3 regions of the Mesorhizobium sanjuanii genome follow, and region 2 is predicted to be linked to each of the others. Evidence: predicted binding sites of a transcription regulator. Region 2 holds the regulator's gene; each other region holds the start of a gene.
What was found. Region 2 encodes PhoB, which activates phosphate uptake and scavenging genes when phosphate is short. Its sites were predicted from a motif close to TGTCATNNANCTGTCAT; they were not measured.
Positions count from the first base shown of each region.

Region 1: CN311_RS29850 (PhoX family protein) is a predicted target of PhoB. The motif match lies at 1,240-1,256, and genes of this name have one in related genera.
Region 3: CN311_RS08465 (ceramide glucosyltransferase) is a predicted target of PhoB. The motif match lies at 3,720-3,736, and genes of this name have one in related genera.

Region 1 is NZ_NWQG01000259.1:87-7,791, forward strand. It holds gene CN311_RS29840 (phosphatase PAP2 family protein) at 66-758, opposite strand; gene CN311_RS29845 (hypothetical protein) at 781-1,119, opposite strand; gene CN311_RS29850 (PhoX family protein) at 1,324-3,327, shown strand; gene CN311_RS29855 (GNAT family N-acetyltransferase) at 3,403-4,098, opposite strand; gene CN311_RS29860 (MarR family winged helix-turn-helix transcriptional regulator) at 4,095-4,586, opposite strand; gene CN311_RS29865 (phosphatidylglycerol lysyltransferase domain-containing protein) at 4,975-6,012, shown strand; gene CN311_RS29870 (ABC transporter permease) at 6,028-6,789, opposite strand; gene CN311_RS29875 (ABC transporter ATP-binding protein) at 6,786-7,705, opposite strand, start outside.
Region 2 is NZ_NWQG01000017.1:10,168-17,872, reverse strand. It holds gene CN311_RS03765 (magnesium transporter) at 323-1,510, shown strand; gene CN311_RS03760 (GNAT family N-acetyltransferase) at 1,737-2,321, opposite strand; gene phoB (phosphate regulon transcriptional regulator PhoB) at 2,567-3,256, opposite strand; gene phoU (phosphate signaling complex protein PhoU) at 3,273-3,980, opposite strand; gene pstB (phosphate ABC transporter ATP-binding protein PstB) at 4,012-4,815, opposite strand; gene pstA (phosphate ABC transporter permease PstA) at 4,812-5,663, opposite strand; gene pstC (phosphate ABC transporter permease subunit PstC) at 5,667-6,656, opposite strand; gene pstS (phosphate ABC transporter substrate-binding protein PstS) at 6,717-7,705, opposite strand, start outside.
Region 3 is NZ_NWQG01000045.1:21,189-28,893, reverse strand. It holds gene CN311_RS08475 (2'-deoxycytidine 5'-triphosphate deaminase) at 1-1,065, opposite strand, end outside; SAM riboswitch at 1,144-1,221, shown strand; gene CN311_RS08470 (O-succinylhomoserine sulfhydrylase) at 1,279-2,469, shown strand; gene CN311_RS08465 (ceramide glucosyltransferase) at 2,495-3,649, opposite strand; gene apaG (Co2+/Mg2+ efflux protein ApaG) at 3,843-4,235, shown strand; gene CN311_RS08455 (Hsp33 family molecular chaperone) at 4,337-5,371, opposite strand; gene argF (ornithine carbamoyltransferase) at 5,510-6,421, opposite strand; gene CN311_RS08445 (aspartate aminotransferase family protein) at 6,439-7,638, opposite strand.

The DNA of each region.
Region 1 (7,705 bases), on a different contig from region 2:
CCGCTGATGAACGAGGGCGAAGTGGCGGCACTGACGTTCGACTGAAAACACGCGCTACCGCCCGATCACTCATCATCGGTCACCACTTTGCGCCGCTGCAGGAAGCGCGCCGCCAGCCAGCACAGCATTGCCCAGGCGAAGCCGGCGCACCAGCCGGCCAGCACGTCCGACGGCCAGTGAACGCCGAGATAGACGCGGCTGACGCCGACCAGCACGGTCGTCAGCACCGCGAGGCCGAGCACATAGGTCTTCGTCACCCGCCCATGAAGGAAGCGGGACGCCAGCGAGCCGAGCGTGAGATAGGTCACCGCCGACAGCATGGCGTGGCCGCTCGGGAACGACAGCGAGGTCTCATTGACGAGGTGCGAAACCAGTTCGGGGCGGGGCCGGTCGACCCCAACCTTCAGCAGGCTCGACAGCACCTGCCCGCCCGCCACCGCCACGAATATGAGCAGCGCTGTTCCCCACCTGCGAAGCAAGAGCAGATAGACGATCACCGCCGCCGTGATCAGCGCCAGCACGCTGGAGCTGCCGAGGCTGGTGATGTCGCGCATCGCTCCTTCCAGCCAGGCCGGACCGATCGGATTGTCGGGCTGGCCCGCTTCGCGGAAGGCGAGCAGGATTTCGGTATCGAAGGCGTGCGGCGTGGTGGCGCGCGCCACTTCCATCAGTTCCTCGAACCCCCACAGCCCGCCGGCGATGACGATGCCGGCCAGCAGCACCGGGAATTCGATCCAGTTGAGCAGTGGGTTCTTCATCGGCCTGCCGTCGGCTATTCAACTACAGCTTTTGCAGATAGGGTCCGAGCGTGATCAGCGCCACCGCCGCGATGGCGAGCACGACGCCTGTCGCTTGCAAGGCGTTCAACCGCTCGCCGAAGAAGGCCAGCGCCACCACGTTCACCGATACCAGCTGAATAACCGCCGACAGGCTGAACGATACCGACATGCCGAATTCGCGGACCAGCCTCAGCATGACCAGATTGCCCAGCGAATAGAGCACGAGCGTCAGCACGATCTTGCCGAGGCTTGGCGCCAACCCCCACTGCTTGGCCGCAGCCGCCGCCAGCAGGAAAATCAACGTTGAAATGCAGAGCTGTGTCAGTCCCCAGAAATTCACGTCCTGTCCCTCTCGAAGCGGTCTACTCCGCGCGCGCCGCAGACCTTGTTTCCGAAGCTTCGACTGCGGTCAAGCCGGGTTGGCCGGGGGCATGATATCTAAGCGGAAAATTAGCCGGCGCGTCATCATTCTGTGATCTGCCGCCTGTACGGGGGTCGACCCAGATAACATGCTCCAGCCACCCCAGGAAGCCAGAGGCAGCCCATGACCGAACATCGCTCCCCCGACGCCCGATTCCGCACCAGCCTGCTTGAGGAAAACGACGGCCCGGCCACCAATCTCACCGACAACCGCACCATGGGTGAGATCATCGCCGCGCGCTTTTCGCGCCGCGGCTTTCTGCAGGGATCGCTCGCGGTCACAGCCATCGCCGCCACCGTCAGCCCGCTCGCCCTGATCACCGCCGACAACGCCCGTGCCGCCGAGGGTTCCGCCTTCACATTCGACGAGGTCGAGGCAGGCGTCGACGACAAGCACCATGTCGCTGCCGGTTACGATGCCGACGTGCTGCTGCGCTGGGGCGATCCGCTGTTTGCCGATTCGCCGGAATTCGATCCGACAAAGCAGTCGGCCGAGGCCCAGGCAAGGCAGTTCGGCTACAACAACGACTATGTCGGCTATATCCCGATCGACGGCTCGGCCGAGCACGGCCTGCTGGTGGTCAACCACGAATACACCAATTCGCATCTGATGTTCCCGGGTATCGTCAAGATCGTCGAGAAGGACGGCAAGAAAGAGCTCGAAGTCGCCCCCCTCAGCAAGGAACAGGTCGATGTCGAGATGGCCGCGCACGGCGGCACCGTCGTCGAAATCCGTAAGGAAGGTGGCAAGTGGCAGGTCGTACGCGACGGCAAGCTCAACCGCCGCATCACCTCCAACACCGAGATGCAGCTGTCCGGCCCGGCCGCCGGCAACGACCGCGTCAAGACCAGCGCCGACCCGACCGGCACGAAAGTCATCGGCACCGTCAACAACTGCGCCGGCGGTGTAACGCCCTGGGGCACCTATGTCATGGCCGAGGAAAACATCCATGGCTATTTCTCGGGCGAACTGCCGGAAGGCCACAAGGAAGCCGCCAACTACAAGCGCTTGGCCATTCCCGAAGGCGCCTATGAATGGGCGGCGCATTACGACCGTTTCGACCTCGGCAAGGAGCCGAACGAGCCGAATCGTTTTGGCTGGATCGTCGAGGTCGACGTCAACGATCCAACCTCGACGCCGAAGAAGCGCACCGCCATGGGCCGCTTCAAGCACGAGGGCGCCGAATCCATCGTCGCCAAGGATGGCCGCGTCGTTTTCTATCTCGGCGACGACGAGCGCTTCGATTACGTCTATAAATTCGTCACCGCCGGCACGTTCAACCCGAACGACCGCGCCGCCAACATGGACCTGCTCGACGACGGCACGCTCCACGTCGCCAAATTCGCCGAGGACGGTTCGGTCGAATGGCTGCCGCTCGTCTTTGGCCAGGGCCCGCTGACCGCCGAGAACGGCTTTGCCAGCCAGGCCGATGTGCTGATCGAGACACGTCGCGCCGCCGACCTTCTCGGCGCCACCAAGATGGACCGTCCCGAAGACATCCAGCCCAATGCCGTCAATGGCAAGGTCTATGTCATGCTGACCAACAATTCCAAGCGCAAGGCCGATCAGGTCGACGCCGCCAACCCACGTGCAAAAAATGCCTTCGGCCACATCATCGAAATATCGGAGGACGGCGGCGATTTCACCGCCACAAAGGGCAAGTGGGAAGTGCTGCTGAAATGCGGCGATCCCTCGGTGGCCGAAGTCGGCGCCACCTTCTCGACCGCGACCACAGCCAATGGGTGGTTCGGCATGCCGGACAATTGCGCGGTCGATTCGGCCGGCCGCCTTTGGGTCGCGACCGACGGCCAGGGCCCGAAAGCCACCGGCCGCACCGATGGCTTGTGGGCGGTCGACACCGAAGGGACGGCCCGAGCGACCTCGAAACTGTTTTTCCGTGTGCCGATCGGCGCCGAAATGTGCGGCCCGCTATTCACACCGGACGACCAGACCGCCTTCGTTGCCGTCCAGCATCCGGCCGACGGCGGCGAGGACTGGGAGGCTTTCGGCCGCCCTTCCTACTATGAGGACCTGTCGACCCGCTGGCCCGACTTCAAGCCTGACATGCCGGTACGGCCGTCGGTCGTCGCCATCACCAGGCAGGGCGGCGGCAAGATCGCGGTCTGATACGCTTGCGGTCTCAGGGAAGGATTTCGGCAATACGAAATCCTTCTTTCTCCCTTGCGCGGGACGTGCCCGCCTTTATGCGCTGACCACCTGGTCGGTGCCCTGAATCACGGCCATATTCATCCTGCTTCTCAACCGGAAGCCGATGGACTCGTACAGTGTTATGGCTGCGACGTTGGTGGCGTAGGCGTGGAGATAGGGAACTTCGCCGCGCGCCATGATCCGGTTTGCCACGAACAGGGACAACAGCCTGCCCAGGCCGCGGCCGCGAAAATCCGGATGCGAGCACACGCCGCTGAGCTCGGTATGGCCAGGCTGCTTCATGCGTTCGCCGGCCATCGCCGCAAGTCGGCCTTCGATCTTCACGCCCCAGAAATCGCCGAGGCTCAGCGCCTCCAGCGTGAATGGGCCGGGCTTGGTAACTGTTGCCAGGGCGAGCATCTCGGTCGCATCGTGCTGCGTCAGTCGTTGCACACGCTCGTCGGACACGGTCCGCACCGGCCGTTCGGCAATCATCTGCACCAGGGACGCGGTCGACGTCGCGCAAAGCTGCGCCGGCAAGGTGATTGCGTCGGCCTGGACGAGGATGGCGCTCTCGAGCGGGGGAATAAGCCGGCTCAGCGCCCGCAAGCTTTCCGGGTCGTCCGCCGCGGTGGCGGCAAAAGGAACGATCGACGGCAGGTATCGCCTGGCGAGGCCGTCACCTTGCGCAAAGGCCTGATGTCGCGTCGCAAGCGCGCTCCAGATGGGACGGTCGAGGACATGGTTCATTGCACGCAATCCACGGCATTTCGCACACGACGGTCGATGCCAGCCGCGGCAAGACCGTCCTCGATTGCGGCCAGCTGATCGAGAAGCGGCCCCGAAAGGTCTGCGCACAAGTCCGCGACAGCTTTCTCGATGCGCGGCCAGACGTCGCGCTTGGCAACATCGACAAGCCGTCGGCCGGTCCGGGTCAGCGAGACAATCCTGCGCCGCTGGTCATTGTTTGACTGGCTGACTTCGACCAACCCCAGTTCGGCCAGAAGCGCCACGCTTCGCGTGATGCCCGGCTGCGCAAACCCAAGAGCCTGTGCCAGTTCCCCAACGGGCAGAGGGCCGAGCCTGTCGAGCGCGGCCAGGAGCGGATACTGGCTCGACTGGACCGGGACCTCCAGGCGATCGAGCACCCGCTGCGTATCCGCCTGCAATTGCTCGCCTATACGCTTCAACCTGCTGCCCAGGCACAGGAAGCCAAGAGACCGTATGACGTCTTCCATGATCTACGCATCCAGGTTAAACGATAACATGATATATAACAGCATATGGAAAGTCAAAGGCCAAGTCACAAGGCGCTACCCGATCCGGCTGATCACTCCCCTGTGATGGGGCTGCTGCCATCCGCCACCATTTGGCGGAGATTTCCCCTTCAGTCAGCGCCGATTGCACCCTATATGGCGCTTGCGCGATATGATCGGTAATCAATCGCGCCAAGGCGACTGATTCGAGGCCGTGGGCTGGCCTCCATTACCAGAGCATGATGCCGAAAAGTGTGAAGCGGTTTTCCGATGACATCATGCTCTATCTTTATGTTTTAGAGGCGGATTCAGATTTCAGGTCGGTTCGACCTGAAATCATCCGGCTCTAGGCGGCACGCGGACCTCGACCATGCCCTCCTTGCGCATTCATTTCGATCGCCTGCTGGAGGGCGCGGCACCCAAGGTCGAGCGGCAGGAGCTGGCGCATGTCGAGCGCCTGGCGCTGGTGCGCCGGCATGGCGATTTTTCGCTCGCCTATTCGACTGCCGTCCAGCAAAAGCTTTCCTATTTTGGCGACGCCGACGGCTACATCGCCTTCGGCACCAAGATGAAGCATCATTTCGCGCTCGGCGACCCGGTGGTTCATCCGCCCGATCGGCCCGTTTATATCAGGCGTTTCGTGGAGGCCGCCGGCAGCCCCTGGTTCGTGCAGATCGGCGAGGAGACGGCCCGCGTGCTGGCCGGGCTCGGCTACCAGGTCAATCGTCTCGGCATCGACACACGGCTGGTCCTGCCCGCCCATGATTTTTCAGGAAAGCGCAACGAAACCGTGCGCTATTCCGAGCGCTGGCTGTTGAAGAAGGGGTTTTCCCTCGACGAGGACAAGCGCACCGTCTTTCTCGACGAAATCCAGCGGCTGTCGCAGAACTGGCGGGCCGACCGCATCGTCAAGCGCTGGGAAATGGGCTTCCTCAACCGCCCCTTCAGCGATCAGCTCGGCGTCGACATGCGCCGCTTCGTTCTCCATGGTCCCGATGGCGAGCTCGTCGCCTTGCTCGACTTCGATCCCCTGTTCAGTGGCGGCAAGGTGATCGGTTACACCACCGCGTTCAAGCGCAAGCATGTCGACGCCACGCCGCATGCCGAGATCGGCTTGACCAAATTCGCCGTCGACCGTTTTCGCGAGGAAGGCATTTCGGTCGTGACGCTCGGCCTGTCGCCGCTTGTCGATATCGCACCGAGCGGCTTTGCCGAAAACGAGTTCTGGCGCAACACCTTCCAGCGCGCCTATGATTCGCCGTGGGTCAACCGCAGCAAGTTCAACCTGCAGGGCCAGGCGGCCTTCAAGCGACGCTTCCACGGCATCGAGGAGCCGACCTATATCGCCTTCCGCAAGGGGACCTATATCGAGATGCTGGGCCTGCTGCGCCTGATCAAGGCGATTTGAGCAGCTCCTGATCCTTCAGTTCCTCAGCCGGTAGCCCGTCCGGAAGATCCAGGCGACGATCGCTATGCAGATGAGCAGGAACACCACCGTCATGCCGAGGCTGATGCCGACCGAGACGTCGGACTTGCCGTAGAAACTCCAGCGGAACCCGCTGATCAGGTAGACCACCGGATTGAACAGCGTCACCGTGCGCCAGATCTCTGGCAGCATGTTGATCGAATAGAAGCTGCCGCCAAGAAAAGTCAGCGGCGTGATGATCAACAGCGGCACCAGTTGCAGTTGCTCGAAGCTCTTGGCCCAGATGCCGATGATGAAACCGAACAGGCTGAAGGTCACCGCCGTCAGCACCAGGAAGGCGAGCATCCAGACCGGATGCTCGATGTGAAGCGGCACGAACAGCGAAGCGGTCGCCAGGATGATCAGGCCGAGGATGATCGACTTGGTCGCCGCGCCCCCGACATAGGCGATGACGATCTCCAGATAGGACACCGGCGCCGACAGCAGTTCGTAGATCGAGCCGACGAATTTCGGGAAATAGATGGCGAAGGAGGCGTTGGAGATGGACTGCGTCAGCAGCGACAGCATGATCAGCCCCGGCACGATGAAGGCGCCGTAGCTGATGCCGTCGATCTCGGTGATGCGCGAGCCGATGGCCGAGCCGAAGACCACGAAATAGAGCGATGTCGAGATGACCGGCGAGATGATGCTCTGCAGCACGGTGCGGAAGGCGCGCGCCATTTCAACCCGGTAAATCGCCCATACTGCGCGCAAATTCATGCGTCTTGCCTCAAAAGATTGACGAAGATCTCCTCGAGCGAGCTGTTTTGCGTGTCGATGTCGCGGAACTGGATGCCGGCCGCTTCGAGGTCGCGGAGCAGCGAGGCGACGCCCGGGCGTTCGCTCTGGTTGTCATAGGTATAGGTCAATTGTCCGCCGTCCGGCGAAAGCTCCAGCGCATAGCGCGAAAACGCTTCGGGGATGCTGGCCAGCGGCGCGCGCAATTCCAGCACCAGCCGTTTGCGGCCGAGCTTGCGCATCAGTTCGGCCTTGCCGTCGACCAGCACGATCTCGCCGCGATTGATGACGCCGACGCGGTCGGCCATCGCTTCGGCCTCCTCGATATAATGCGTGGTCAGGATGATCGTGACCCCGTCCTCGCGCAGCCGGCGCACCATCGCCCACATGTCCTGGCGCAGCTCAACGTCGACGCCGGCGGTCGGTTCGTCGAGGAACAAAACGCGCGGCTCATGCGACAGCGCCTTGGCGATCATCAGCCGCCGCTTCATGCCGCCCGACAGCGTGATCGCCTTGGCGTCCTTCTTGTCCCACAGCGAGAGATCGCGCAGCACCTTCTCGACGAAGGCCGGGTTAGCCGGCTTACCGAACAGGCCGCGGCTGTAATTGACCGTCGCCCATACGCTCTCGAACGCGTCGATGGTCAGCTCCTGCGGCACCAGCCCGATCAGGCTGCGCGCGGCGCGATAATCCCGGCCGATATCATGGCCGTCCACCGTGACCGTGCCCGACGAGCGGTTGACGATGCCGCAGACGATCGAGATCAGCGTCGTCTTGCCGGCGCCGTTCGGCCCGAGCAGCGCAAAGATCTCGCCGCGCTCGATATCGAGGTTGATCTCCTTCAGCGCCTTGAAGCCGGTGGCGTAGGTCTTGGTGACCCCGGAAATGGAAATGATGG
Region 2 (7,705 bases):
CGCACGATGTCAGACTCTCCAACCCGCCATTGGCAGAGATTGAATTGAAGCCGGCTGCAAGGATGTTGCCCACATGCATTTCCCAGGACGGCCATTGATCGCTCAGCAAGGAATTCCGGGCCGGTCCGGATAACCCCAGGCGAGATGGCGTCTGCTGGGTCGACGCTGGCGTCAGTCGACGTGCAATCAACTCATATTAGGCCGCAATAACTTCGAGAAGCACAAGGCGGAACTGCCGGGGCCGGCAGAAGCTGGGTATTTCCACACTGGTGCGATCCGATACTTTACATACTATGTGACCTTCAATTGGGGTCTATAGCAAATGAAAGAAGAGACCGGCGTTCAGAAGTTGGTGCGCACGCTGCGTGCCCGAGCACCTGATGACGCAGCTGAATTGCTCGCCAGAGAGTCTCCCGAGTTTATCCGCGACACACTAAAGCTGTTGCCGGACGGGCACGCCCGTAAGGTGGCCGAGCATTTGCCACTGCATATGCGGCCCATCGGGTCTCATGGCGATGGCGAGGATGTCGCGATGCCCGAGTCGCTCATCGAGCTGATGGACCCGATTTCCGCCAGCGTTCCTGTCGGGACGACAGTTGCTGCCGCGGTTGAAGCTGTCAGACGCGCCCAGGTGCCGACCGAGCTCACTTATCTCTATGTCACGGACGAGGGCAATAAACTGGTTGGCCTGGTGGTCCTGCGCGATCTAATGCTGAGCGAACCGGACGCAATTGTCGATCAGATCATGCTGCCCAGGCCGTTCGCGCTTAATGTCGGCCTCTCTTTGAGCAACGCATGCGAGGCAGCGGTACGGCGTCACTACCCTGTCTACCCGGTGGTGGACGCGGAGAACCGGCTGCTCGGGCAGGTTCGCGGTTGGCGCTTGTTCGAGCAGCAAATTATCGAGGTTTCCGCCCAGTCTGGCCAGATGGTAGGTGTCCAGAAGGAAGAGCGCTCTTTTACGCCGCTGTTCTCAGCCTTCTTGAAGCGTCATCCGTGGCTGCAGTTGAACCTCCTGACGGCCTTCATGGCCGCATTCGTCGTCAGTTCGTTCACAGGGACGATCGAAAAGATCGTTGCCCTGGCGGCATTCCTCCCGGTCTTGGCCGGGCAGAGCGGAAACACCGGCTGCCAAGCACTGGCGATGACCCTGCGTGGCCTTGCCCTGGGGGATGTGGACAAACGACCGAAGCTGCACCTGGTGATAAGAGAGGGCGCGCTCGGGATCGCCAACGGCTTGCTCGTCGGCCTTCTTGCGGCTGCGGCGATGTGGTTCTACGCCTCGAGGCAACCTGAGTCGGCGGCCCAAGCGCCCATGCTGGCACTTGTGATCCTGCTTGCCATGTCCGGATCGTGCCTCATGTCCGGAATCTCCGGCGTGCTGATCCCGTTGGGCCTGCGCCGGGTCGGCGCTGACCCGGCGGTCGCTTCGGCGATCTTCCTCACCACCTTGACCGATATTGTAGGCATGGGCCTGATGCTGGGGCTGGCCACCATACTCGTGCTGTAGCGAGGCGCGTCCAGTGACGCGTCCCTGGGAATTGGAGGCAATAAGCTGACCTCGTGTGCGCAACGCGACGGAAGACCAACCGGCACGGTGGATCACCGCCTATCACACGCCAATTGCCCAGACGTAGCGGGCGTATGCCCGTAGCGGGCGTATGCCCGTAGCGGAACCCGTGCGAATAACGATCGATCGCGCCGGGATAGATCCGCTTCCGCGGACCTTCCACGACTCAACGCGGTCCTCGCAGCATCGGGACGACTGTCGGCGACGAACCGACCTGGATGGCGCCGAGCGGTTCGAAGCCGTGCCGGCGGTAAAACGGAATGTTGCGCGGATTCGAGGATTCCAGATAAGCAGGCGCGTGATCGCGATCGCACCGTGCGAGTGCGTACGCCATCAGGGCTTTGCCGTGACCTTCGCCTTGGTGCGCGGGGTCGACACCGATCAGGGGCAGGAACCAATGCGGTTCGGTCGGATGGTAGGTGGCCATTTTCTCAAATACAGCCGCGGTTTCGCCGGCCAGAGAGGGCGCAACTGTGCTCTGGAGGAGCGCACCAAGCTCTTTCTCGTCAGGGTGCACCCCAGGCGGCAGCCACAGCGCCGCACCAGCGTAGTCCGCGGTGCAAAAGGCGCTTCCGCAAGAGAATGCAGCGCCTCCGAGCGCACGAACCATCCGAGGCAGGGCCGCAAGGAACTGGTGCGAATGAGGCCAAGTCCATCGCGCCATAGGGTCCGCCGCAAACGCCAGCACGACCGTATCGACCACCGGATTTTCATCGGCAGCGGACGCAACTCTTACTGTCTCTGACTTCACGCTATCCTCCTGACGCAGACAGTCCGACGAGGTCTGACGCATTAAGTAGCGCAATCTCGCAATCTGTCTAAGCCTCGCGCGCGATCGCGGTCCTGCTGGCCTGATATCCGGCTAGGAGCGGAACGGCAGCTACCTCACAGTCGGGATCGTCAGTTGCCGGTCCGGATGCGGCCCGTTCGCCGCCATAGGCCTGCTGATTGAGTTTTGACCTTGGAGCCTTCCCGATCATCGGGATGGAACAAGCTCTAATCTTCCCTGATCGCGTAGCCGGCGCCACGGATGGTGCGGATGACATCGGGCATGCGGCCGTTGTTGACCGCCTTGCGCAATCGCCCGACATGCACGTCGACCGTGCGCTCGTCGATGTAGATCGTCTCGCCCCAGACATTGTCGAGCAACTGGCTGCGCGAGAAGACACGGCCAGGGTGCCGCATCATGAATTCGAGAAGGCGGAATTCGGTCGGTCCGAGCCGGATCTCGCTCTTCTTGCGATAGACCCGGTGCGATTCGCGGTCGAGCACGATGTCGCCAACCTTCAGCACGCTGGACAGGACTTCCGGCTTGGCGCGGCGCAGCAGCGCCTTGATCCTGGCCATGAATTCCGGCGTCGAGAACGGCTTGACCAGATAGTCGTCGGCGCCGGTGGAGAGGCCGCGGACCCGGTCGCTCTCCTCGCCGCGCGCCGTCAGCATGATGATCGGCAGCCGCTCGGTTTCCGGACGCATCCGAAGGCGCCGGCAGAGCTCGATGCCCGAAACCGCCGGCACCATCCAGTCGAGCACCAGGAGATCGGGCACGTTCTCCTGCAGCCGGATCTCGGCTTCGTCGCCGCGCGTCACCACCTCGACCTGGTAGCCTTCGGATTCGAGGTTGTAGCGGAGCAGTACCCCCAATGGCTCCTCGTCCTCCACCACCATGATGCGTGGCGCGATCATTAACCCGTCGCCCCTGTCATGCCGCCGGCGCCGACATCGCCGTCTCGTCCTGCTTCGGACGATTGGCGGGCAGTTGCGAGCCGGTCAGCACGTAGTAGGCGTTCTCGGCGATGTTGGTGACGTGGTCGCCGATGCGCTCGAGATTCTTGGCGCAAAACAGGAGATGCGTGCAGGCGGTGATGTTGCGCGGATCCTCCATCATGTAGGTCAAGAGTTCGCGAAAGACCGAAGTGTATTTGACGTCGATGCGCTCGTCCTCGTTTCTGAGCTTGGCGAGTGCCGCCGCGTCCCTTGCGGCATATTCCTCGATCACGCCTTGCACCTGGATCAGCACCAGCTGTGCCATCGCGTCGATGGAATGCGACAGGTCGCGCGGCGTGACACTGAGGCCAACCGTGCCGACTCGCTTGGCGATGTTCTTGGCAAGGTCGCCGATGCGCTCGAGGTCGCCGGCCATGCGGATCGAGCCGACCACGGCACGCAGATCATTGGCCATCGGCTGGCGCTTGGCGATCAGCGTGATGGCGCGGTCGTCCAGCTCGCGCTGGCGCGCATCCATGATGACGTCGTCGGAAACCACCCGCTGCGCCAGCGCATTGTCGGAATTGAGCAAAGCCTTGGTGGCGCCGCCGACCATCGAGCCGGCGAGATCGCCCATATCGCTGATCAGCTTGCTGATCTGCTCCAGATCCTCATCGAAAGACGCGACTGTATGTTCGCCCATGATCTTGCCCTTCTATGCGTTGTCGGAACGCTCAGCCGAAACGGCCGGTGATGTAGTCCTGGGTGCGCTTCTCACGGGGCGACGTGAAGATCTTCTCCGTGGCGTCGAACTCTACCAATTCGCCGAGATACATGAAGGCCGTCTGCTTGGAGACGCGGGCGGCCTGCTGCATGTTGTGGGTAACGATGACGATCGTATAATCGGCCTGCAACTCGTCGATCAGTTCCTCGATCTTGGCCGTCGACAGCGGATCGAGCGCCGAAGCCGGCTCGTCGAGCAGGATCACTTCCGGCTTCACCGCCACGGTGCGGGCGATGCAGAGCCTCTGCTGCTGGCCGCCGGAGAGGCTGAGGCCGCTGGCGTTGAGCTTGTCCTTGACCTCGGTCCACAGCGCGGCGCGCTTCAATGCCTGTTCGACACGGCCGTCCATCTCGCCCTTGCCGAGCTTTTCGTAGAGCCTGACGCCGAAGGCAATATTCTCATAGATAGACATCGGAAACGGCGTCGGCTTCTGGAACACCATGCCGATCTTGGTGCGCAACAGGTTGAGATCCTGCGAGCGGTCAAGAATATTCTTGCCATCGAGCAGCACCTGTCCCTCGGCGCGCTGCTTCGGGTAGAGTTCGTAGATGCGATTGAAGACGCGCAGCAGCGTCGACTTCCCGCAGCCCGAAGGCCCGATGAAGGCGGTGACGCTGCGCTCGCGCAGCGACAGGCTGATATCCTTCAGCGCCTTGCTCTCGCCGTAGTAGAAGTTGAGGTTCTTGACCTCGATCTTCGTCTTCTCGGTGACCGACTCGGCCATGTTCAAATCGGTGGACAACATCGGTTTCATCTGTCCTCTCTGCGTCCGGTAAGGCTTCGGGCGAAGATGCTCAGCCCAAGCACGGTCAAGGTGATTATGAGTGCACCGGTCCACGCCAGTTGCTGCCATTCCTCGTACGGGCTGAGGGCGAACTGGAAGATGGTCACCGGCAGGCTGGCCATCGGCGCGTTGAGGTTGCCGCTCCAGAACTGGTTGTTCAACGCGGTAAACAAAAGTGGGGCTGTTTCGCCAGAGATGCGGGCGATGGCCAACAATATGCCAGTGACGATGCCCGAAAGCGCGGCGCGATAAGCGACCGACTTGATCACGATCCATCGCGGCGCACCGATCGCGGTGCCGGCCTCGCGCAATGAGTTCGGCACCAGCGTCAGCATGTCCTCGGTGGTGCGAACGACGACGGGAATGACCAGGATGGCCAGCGCGAAGGCGCCGGCGATTGCCGAGAAATGGCCCATCGGTCGGACAAGCAGTTCGTAGACGAACAGGCCAACGATGATCGACGGCGCCGAAAGCAGGATGTCATTGATAAAGCGAACAATCGTGGTGAGTTTTGAAAAACGCCCGTACTCGGCCATGTAGGTGCCGGCCAACACACCGATCGGCGTGCCGACAATGACCGCGATAATCGTCATTATTAGACTTCCGGCAATGGCGTTGAGCAGGCCGCCGGCTTCGCCGGGCGGCGGCGTCATTTCAGTGAACACCGAAAGCGAAAGGCCCGAGACGCCCTTGTAGAGGAGGGCGCCGAGAATCAGCGCCAGCCATGCAAGTCCGATACCGGCCGCTGCGACGCACAGCGTCATCATCACGGCATTCTTGCGCTTGCGGCTTTGGTGAAGCGATTCGGCTGTCGACATCGGTCAGGCTCCCGTGCGGGCGTCGATCCGCATCAGCATATAGCGGGCGATGGCTAGGATCACGAGGGTGATGACGAACAGGATCAGGCCGAGCGCCACCAGCGAAGAGGTGTAGAGTTCGCCATCGGCCTCGGTGAATTCATTGGCGATGGTTGCCGAGATCGTCGTGCCCGGCGCGAACAGCGAGGCGCTGATGCGGTGCGCGTTGCCGATGACGAAAGTCACCGCCATCGTTTCGCCGAGTGCGCGGCCAAGCCCCAGCATGACGCCGCCCATGATGCCGACACGGGTATAGGGGATGACGACGCGGCGCGTCACTTCCCAGGTCGTGCAGCCGATGCCATAGGCCGATTCCTTCAGCACCGAGGGGACCGTATCGAAGACGTCCTTGGTGATCGAGGTGATGAAGGGCAGAACCATGATGGCGAGGATCAGCGCCGAGGTCAGCATGCCGATGCCATAGGGCGGGCCGGCAAACAGACTGCTCAGTCCCGGAATGTTCTTGAACAGGTCGATGACGAAAGGTTGCACGGTGGTCTGCAGGAAGGGCGCGAAGACGAACAGACCCCAGATGCCGTAGATGATACTGGGAATGCCGGCTAGCAGCTCGACGGCGATGCCGATGGGGCGCCTGAGTGGGCGCGGGCAAAGCTCGGTAAGGAAGACTGCGATGCCGATGCCGATCGGGACTGCGATCAGGATGGCGATGGCGGAAGTGATGATGGTGCCATAGATCGGCGCGAGCGCGCCGAATTTCTCGGTGACCGGATTCCAGGACTCGGTCGTGAGGAAGGAGAAACCGAAGGTCGACAGCGCCTGCCATGAGCCGGCGAACAGCGAGACGGCAACGCCGCCGAGAATAAGCAGAACGAGGATGGCTGAAAAGCGCGTGGCCGTCCGGAAGATGGTATCCGTGAGGGCGAAGCGCCGCACCGTCGCTTCTCTGATCTTCATGGCGGCTGACGATGACATGGCTTCAGAAACGACAGTCATTTACCCCTCGCGTTGGAAAGGAACGGGAGGGCGCCGAAAAGGGCCCTCCCGCAGAGGAAATTACATGGCGGAATAGAGCGGCTTGCCATCGCTGCCGACGACTTCCTTGGCCCACGTTTCCTCGATGCTCTTGACCACGTTGTCAGGCATCGGGACGTAGTCCAGTTCACTGGCCATATCGTCGCCCTTGGCGTAGGACCAGGCGAAGAACTTGAGCGCTTCGCCAGTGGCTGCGGCATCGTCGGGCTGCTTGTACAGGAGAATCCACGTCGCCGCCGTCATCGGCCAGGATTCGGCACCCGGCTGGTTGGCGAGGATCACGCCAAAGCCCGGCTGCGAACTCCAGTCGGCATTGGCCGCAGCGGCCTGGAAAGCGGCCGATGTCGGTTCGACCTTCTTGCCGTCCTTGTTGATCATATCGGTGTAGGTGAGCTTGTTTTGCTTGGCATAGGCGTATTCGACATAGCCGATCGCACCACCGGTCTGCGCGACGTTGTTGGCAACGCCCTCATTGCCCTTGGCGCCGATGCCCACCGGCCACTCAAGTGCCGTGTTGACGCCGACATTGGCCTTCCAGTCGGCGTTAACGTCGGCGAGATAGTAGGCAAAGTTGAACGTGGTGCCCGAGCCGTCGGAACGGTGTACCACCGCGATCGCCTGCGAAGGCAGCTTCGCATCGGGATTGAGCTTCTTGATCGCTTCGTCGTCCCACTGCGTGATCTTGCCGAGGAAGATGTCGGCCAACGTCGTTCCATCGAGAACCAGTTCGCCCGGCTTGATGCCTTCCAGGTTGACGACGGGAACGATGCCGCCCATTACCATCGGGAACTGGACGAGTCCGACCGATTCCAGGTCTTCACCCTTCAGAGGCGCATCCGAAGCGCCGAAGGTCACGGTCTTGGCTTTGATCTGCTTGATGCCGCCGCCGGAACCGATCGACTGGTAGTTGAGGCCGACGCCGGTGTCTTTCTTGTAGGCATCAGCCCACTTCGCATAGATCGGATAAGGGAAGGTGGCGCCGGCGCCGGAGAGGTCCGCGGCGAACGCGG
Region 3 (7,705 bases), on a different contig from region 2:
CAGTTTCAGGCCCTGCGCCTGGTAGTTCGAGCCGAGATCGGTGCCGTAGAGCGCCTGCGGCCGCTTCAGCATGTGCTCGTAGACCAGGCGGCCGACGATCTGGCCGTGATCGAGGATGAACGGCACTTCATGGCTGCGCACTTCGAGCACCGCCCGGCTGCCGGTGCCGCCGGCCGCGGAATGGCCGAAACCCGGATCGAAGAAGCCGGCATAGTGGACGCGGAATTCGCCGACCAGGGGATCGAAGGGCGTCATCTCGGCGGCGTAGAGCGGCGGGACGTGCACCGCTTCCTGGCTGACCAGGATATAGAATTCGTCCGGATCGAGCACCAGCTCGCCGGCGCCGCTCTTGTAGAGCGGCTCCCAGAAGTCGACGACATCCTGCGCGGCGCGCTTGTCGACATCGACCAGCCCGGTGTGATGCTTGCCGCGGTAGCCAACCAGACCGTCCTTGTCGCCATCGAGGTCAATCGACAGGGCGATACCGCCGCCGGAAATGTTCGGCGGCTCGGTGGCGACCAGCGTCTCGGCACGGTGCAGTTCGCTAAGCTCGCGTTCCGACAGAAGCGCGTTGCCGGTGCGGAACCGGATCTGCGACAGCCGTGAGCCGGTGCGGACCACGATCGGGAAGGTGCGCGGGCTGACCTCCAGATAGAGCGGCCCGGTGTAGCCGGCGGCGATCTTGTCGAACTCGTGGCCGCGATCGGTCATCACGCGGGTGAAGATGTCGAGCCGCCCGGTCGAGCTCTTCGGGTTGGCCGAAGCCGAAATGTTTTCAGGCAGCGCCAGGCTTTCGAGCAGCGGCACGATGTAGACGCAGCCGGTTTCGAGCACGGCGCCCTCCGCCAGATTGATCTCGTGCAGCTTCAGCCGGTCGAGCTTTTCGGCGACCTTATGGTTCGGACCTGGCAGGAAGGAGGCGCGCACGCGCCAGGCCTTGTCGCCGAGCCTGAGGTCGAGGCTGGCCGGCTGGATCTGATCGGCATCAAGCGCAGGCGCCTTCAGCGCGCCGGACTGGAACAGCGCGGAAATGTCGTGATCGGGAAGAATGCCTGTCTGCCGCAAAGGCTGCTCCAAGGGCCGCTGGTACAAACCTCTTAATCAAGCCGGCAATTGACGCAAGCGCGGCGCGGGTCTAAAGGGTCGTTATCCCGTGGTGATTTGGCCGGTCGGCTTGCAGCCACGTTAAACAAGTCGCTAAAGGACCGTCGGGCCGCAAGGCCGTATGGACCGGTTGCGACTTTCGCGGCCGGTTTTTTTGTGTCTGGAACAAAAGCGATGAGCACCAAGAAGCGTAACTGGAAGCCTCAAACCGCACTCGTGCATGGCGGGACGCTGCGTTCCGGCTTCGGCGAAACATCCGAGGCGATGTACCTCACCCAGGGCTACGTCTACGAGACGGCACAGGCGGCGGAAGCCCGCTTCAAGGGCGAGGAACCGGGCTTCATCTATTCGCGCTACGCCAATCCCACGGTCGACATGTTCGAAAAACGCATGTGCGCGCTGGAAGGCGCGGAAGACGCACGCGCCACCGCATCAGGCATGGCGGCGGTGACCGCCGCACTTCTGTGCAGTGCCAGGGCCGGTGACCATATCGTGGCGGCGCGCGCGCTGTTCGGCTCCTGCCGCTGGGTGGTCGAGACGCTGGCGCCGAAATACGGCATCGAGGCGACGCTGGTCGACGGCACCGACATCGCCAATTGGGAAAAGGCGGTCAGGCCAAACACCAAGCTGTTGTTCCTGGAAAGCCCGACCAATCCAACGCTGGAAGTGGTCGACATCGCCGCCGTCGCAACGCTTGCCAATTCGATCGGGGCGCGGCTGATCGTCGACAACGTCTTTGCCACCCCCTTGCAGCAGAGGCCTTTGCAGCTCGGCGCCCACATCGTCGTCTATTCGGCGACCAAGCATATTGACGGCCAGGGGCGATGCCTGGGCGGCGTCATCCTCTCAGACAAGAAGTGGATCGACGAGAATTTGCACGACTATTTCCGCCATACCGGACCCAGCCTGTCGCCGTTCAATGCCTGGACGCTGCTCAAGGGCCTGGAGACGCTGCCGCTGCGCGTGCGCCAGCAGACGGAAAGTGCCGGCAAGATCGCGGATTTCCTCGCGGAGCGGCCTGAGATAGCCCGCGTCATCTATCCCGGCCGTGCCGATCACCCGCAGGCGGCCGTCGTCAAGAAGCAGATGACGGGCGGCTCGACGCTGATCTGCCTCGACGTCAAGGGCGGAAAGCAAGCGGCCTTCGCCTTCCAGAACGCTCTCGACATCGTGCTGATCTCCAACAATCTTGGTGACGCCAAGAGCCTGATCACCCATCCGGCGACGACGACGCACAAGAATCTGAGCGACGAGGCCCGCGCCGAACTCGGCATCGGACCGGGCACGCTGAGGCTGTCGGTCGGGCTTGAAGATACGGACGATCTGCTCGCGGATGTCGAGCAGGCGCTGAAAGCCGCCAAATAGGATAAGGTATTGGTCGGCCCGATGGTCAGGCGCCCGACGGAGTCTCTTCCAGGTCGGCGACGGCTTTGGTGTGGATGGTCATCGTGTTGCCGCGCCAGTCTACGGCGCCGCTGAGCCAACCACGCGCCCAGATCGCCGGCAGCATCATGTCACGCGCCATCATCGCCGGGATCGTGCGTAGCGACAGGTGCCAGCCCTTGGCCGCGGCCAAGATGCATTCCGGAAGATAGGCGAGCGCCAAGACGCCGATGGCCGTGACCGGCAGGCTGATGCCGAAGCCTGCCGCCGCCACCAATGCAAGCACCAGCGGCGCCGCCACGCCGGTCAATATTTCGGGCGCGAAGAACAGCGGGAAGGTGACGCGGCGCAAGCGCGCCCAGCGGGCCTGGCGTGACCAGATTTCGCCAAATGTGCGCTGGCCGAGCGGCTGCTCGAATGGCGAGGCGACGAGATTGACGCGCAAGCCGAGTCCATTGAGCAGCTTGGTCGCGGCAGCGTCCTCGGCGATCTCGGCGGCAAGCGCGCGAATGCCGCCATTGGCATCGAGCATCGGCTTGTTCCACAGCATGCTCTTGCCCTGGGCAAAGCCGAGGCCGAGTGCCTCGCCGGCATATTGCCAGCGCGCCTGCAGCGGGTTGAGGAAGGCGCATTCGACTTCGGCCCAGAACCCATCCGGCCGCGAGCCGATCGGCGTCGAGCAGACGAGGCCTGTGCCTGGCCCCCATGCCGCCATCAGATCCTGGACATAATCCTTCGGCATCAGGACGTTGGAATCGGCAAGGATGACCCAGTGGTGACGGGCGGCTTCCCAGCCCTTGACGCAGTTGTTGAGTTTCGGATTGCCGCTGATGCGATCGTCGCCGACCAGTAGCCGCGCCGGCACCTTGGGAAACCGGGCAACCGCCCTGTTTATCAGTTTGACCACCGGATCGTCGGCATTAGCGACACAGAATATGAGCTCGTAACGCGGCCAGTCGAGCGAGAAGGCACGCGCGAGCGTCTCTTCGGTAAATGGCTCGACGCCTCGCGAGGGGATGACGATCGACACCGGCGGCGCCTTGCCGGAGGGCGGCGCGATCGTCCCTCGCCGTTTCAGCCCCATTGAGGCAAGCACGATGCTGGCGAGATTTGAAAGGAGCAGAGCTGTCGAGAGCAGGGCGACTATGACTGTCAGTACCATCGGATCTGGTCACTCCGGAAAAACCGGCTCGAGTCGCCCGGTACAAGCCCGTGCACACCATCATTGTCATGTGTCACTTAAATGACATTGTTTGGCGGCACGTGCGCATAAAACCGGAAGGGACAGGTACCGCGCGCCGTTAACCTTATAAGGAGCGCGTCGAAACTTCTGCTGGGACTGTTTGGAGTAGCTCATGTACCGCGCCGTTACGCGCAACATCGAAGTGCTGGTCAGGCCGTTCTACCTGGAAGATCGCTCGGATCCGTCGGAGAACCGCTATGTCTGGGGTTACCATGTGACCATCGACAATCAGTCGGACGAGTTCGTGCAGCTTCTGTCGCGCTATTGGCACATCACGGACGGCGCCGGCCGCGTCGAGGAAGTGCGCGGCGCAGGCGTCGTCGGCGACCAGCCTGAGCTCAACCCCGGCGACAGCTATCAATATACGTCTGGCTGCCCGCTGCCGACGCCGTCCGGCATCATGGTCGGCCACTACACGATGCGCAACGCGCGGGGCGAAATGTTCAACATCGCCATCCCCGCCTTCTCGCTCGACCTGCCAGACACGCGACGCACGGTGAACTGACACTCATTGACCGCCACATTATCGCGGCCCGGACACGCGACGCACGGTGAACTGACATTCATTCACCGCCACATTATCGCGGCCCAGGCACGCGACGGGCTTTACTGAGTCGCGCCAAACTCCGCCGGGTCGAAGTCATATTGCTTCGAGCAGAATTCGCAGGCGACATGGATGCCGCCATCCTCGGTGCTGTCCCTGATCTCGTCGGCGGAAAAACCTTCGAGAATGCCGCGAATCTTGTCCCTGGAGCATGAGCACTGGTCGGCGACCGGCACGCCGCCGAAGACGCGCACGCCATGCTCGTGGAACAGCCGGTAAAGCAGCCGCTCGGCGCCGATCGTCGGATCGATCAGTTCAGTCGGCTCGATGGTGCCGAGCAGCGCCAGCAGTTCCTGCCAGGAATTGTCGTCCGGATCGTGGATCTCCTCGCGCGGATCGCCGTCGCCGCCAGGCAGATCGGGCACGCGCATGCGTTCTGGCGACTGCGGCAGGAACTGCGCCAGAATGCCACCGGCGCGCCATTGCTCGCGAGCGCCGCCGATGCCGGGCGTCAGGAGCTTGGCCACCGAAAGCCGGAGATCGGTCGGGATCTGCTCCGACTGGCGGAAATAGGTGCGCGCGGCCTCCTCCAGTGTCTCGCCGTCGAGCTGGACAATGCCCTGGTAGCGTTGCGTGTGGGCGCCCTGGTCGATGGTCAACGCCAGCACGCCGCTGCCGAGCAGCGTCTGCTGCGACGTCTCGCCGGCGGCCGTCAGCACCTCCAACCGGTCGGCATCGAAACGCGCATATGCCCGCAATGCGGACGGCGTGGAAAAATCCGCCACCAGCATGTCGACCGGCCCGTCAGTGCGGGTCTGCAGGATGAACTTGCCTTCGAACTTGAGCGAGGTGCCAAGCAGCACCGTCAGCACGCAGGCTTCCGCCAGCAGGCGGGCGACCGGCTCGGGATAGTCGTGACGCGAAAGGATTGCGTCGAGCATCGGCCCGAGCTGGACGGTGCGGCCACGCACATCGAGCGGCCCGACCTCGAAGGGGACGACATGATCGTCGCCGGCGTAGCCGAATTCGCCGAGTCTGGGTTGATGTTCAGCCAATTGACGGGTTTCCAACATGACAAAGCTCCGGGGCGCGGCCATGCCGCCCTCCGGGGCGCATGCGTCCAAACGCGCTCATTTTGCGTGATGGGCCTGAGATAGGCACCACGCATTGCCCGATCAAGGTGGGCCCGATCAAGTTGGGCCCGATCAAGTTGGGCCGGATCAAGGTGGCCCGGATCAAGCGCCCAGACACCAGGCCAGCACCGCCTTCTGGGCATGAAGCCGGTTCTCGGCCTCGTCGAACACCACCGAATGCGGCCCGTCGATGACCTCATCGGTGACCTCCTCGCCGCGATGTGCCGGCAGGCAGTGCATGAAGAGCGCGTCGGGCTTGGCCTTGGCCATCAGCGCCGCATTGACCTGATAGGGCAGGAAAACATTGTGGCCACGGGCGCGGTGTTCCTGGCCCATCGACACCCAGCAGTCTGTGACGACGCAGTCGGCCTCGTGGACCGCCTCCTCGGGCGAGCGGGTGAAGTTCAGCTTGCCGCCATGCCGCTTCGACCAGTCGACATGCTTCTCGCCCGGCTCACTGCCTTCGGGCACCGCGACATTCAAGTTGAAGGAGAACCGCGCCGAAGCTTCCAGCAAGGAATGCAGCACATTGTTGCCGTCGCCGGTCCAGGCGATGGTCTTGCCGGCCACCGGACCGCGATGTTCCTCGAAGGTCATGATGTCGGCCATCAGCTGGCAGGGATGGGTGTCGTCGGTCAGCCCGTTGATGACGGGTATGGTGGCATTCTCGGTCAGCTCCAGCAGCCGCTCATGCGAGGTGGTGCGGATCATGATCGCATCGACATAGCGCGACAGCACCTTGGCGGTGTCAGCGATGGTTTCGGAGCGGCCGAGCTGCATCTCGGTGCCGGTCAGCATGATGGTTTCGCCACCGAGCTGGCGCATGCCGACGTCGAAGGAGACGCGCGTGCGCGTCGACGGCTTGTCGAAGATCATCGCCAGCACCTTGCCTTCGAGCGGCTTCGTCCGCTCGCCGGCCTTGAGGCGCGCCTTTCGCACCACCGCGTCGTCCAGCATGAAGCGCAGGTCGCCCGCGGAAACGGCGGAGAGATCGGTGAAATGGCGAAGTGACATCAGGACTGGTTCCGGGATTATTTCGCGGCAGCCGCGGCGATGGCGTCAGCCAGGCCCTGGGCACCGGCGCGGATGCGGTCGAGCGCCTCATGGATCTCGGCATCGGTGACGGTGAGCGGCGGCAGCAGGCGGATAACGTTGTCGCCCGCCGGAACCGCCAGCAGATGCTGGTCGCGCAGCGCCATGTTCACCTTGGTGTTGGGCATGACGCATTTGAGGCCGAGCATCAGGCCAGTGCCCCGAATGCCTTCAATGACGTCGGGAAACTCATCGGCGACACCCGCCAGGCCTTGCTTCAGCAACAGCGCCTTGCGCTGGACATCCTCCAGGAAGCCGTCTTCCAGCACCACGTCAAGCACGGCGTTGCCGACCGCCATCGCCAGCGGATTGCCGCCAAAGGTGGTGCCATGCACGCCAGCGGTCATGCCGACCGCTGCCTCGTCGGTGGCAAGGCAGGCGCCCATCGGAAAGCCACCGCCGATGCCCTTGGCGATTGCCATGATATCAGGCGTGACGCCGGACCATTCATGCGCGAACAGTTTTCCGGTGCGGCCGATGCCGCACTGGACCTCATCGTAAATCAAGAGCAGGCCATGCTGGTCGCAGAGCTGCCGGAGCCGCTTCAGTGACTGCGTCGGCACCGGGCGGATGCCGCCTTCGCCCTGTACAGGCTCGATCAGGATCGCCGCGGTCTCCGGCGTGATCGCCTTTTCGGCGGCGTCGATGTCATCGAAACCGACCTGATCGAAGCCTTCGACCTTGGGTCCGAACCCTTCGAGATACTTGTATTGGCCGCCTGCCGCTATCGTCGCCAGAGTGCGGCCATGGAAGGCGCCTTCGAAGGTGATGATGCGAAAGCGCTCGGGATGGCCCTTGACGAAATGGTAGCGCCGCGCCGTCTTGATCGCGCATTCCAGCGCCTCGGCGCCGGAATTGGTAAAGAACACCTTGTCGGCAAATGTGGCTTCGGCCAGCCGCTCACCCAGGCGGCTCTGTCCCGGAATCTCGTAAAGATTGGAGACGTGCCAGAGTTTGGCAGCCTGGTCGGTGAGCGCGGCGACCAGATGCGGATGGCCGTGGCCCAGCGAGTTCACGGCGATGCCGCCGGCGAAATCGAGATATCGCTCGCCCTTGTCGGTAACCAGCCAAGTGCCTTCCCCATGGTCGAAAGCCAGGGGTGCGCGGGTAAAGGTCTCGAAAAGCGCCGAACCGCTCATTATATGCGTCTCCGGAACCGGAAAATCAAAAAAGCCGCCAAAGCGGCGGCCTTTGCGGCTTATCGTG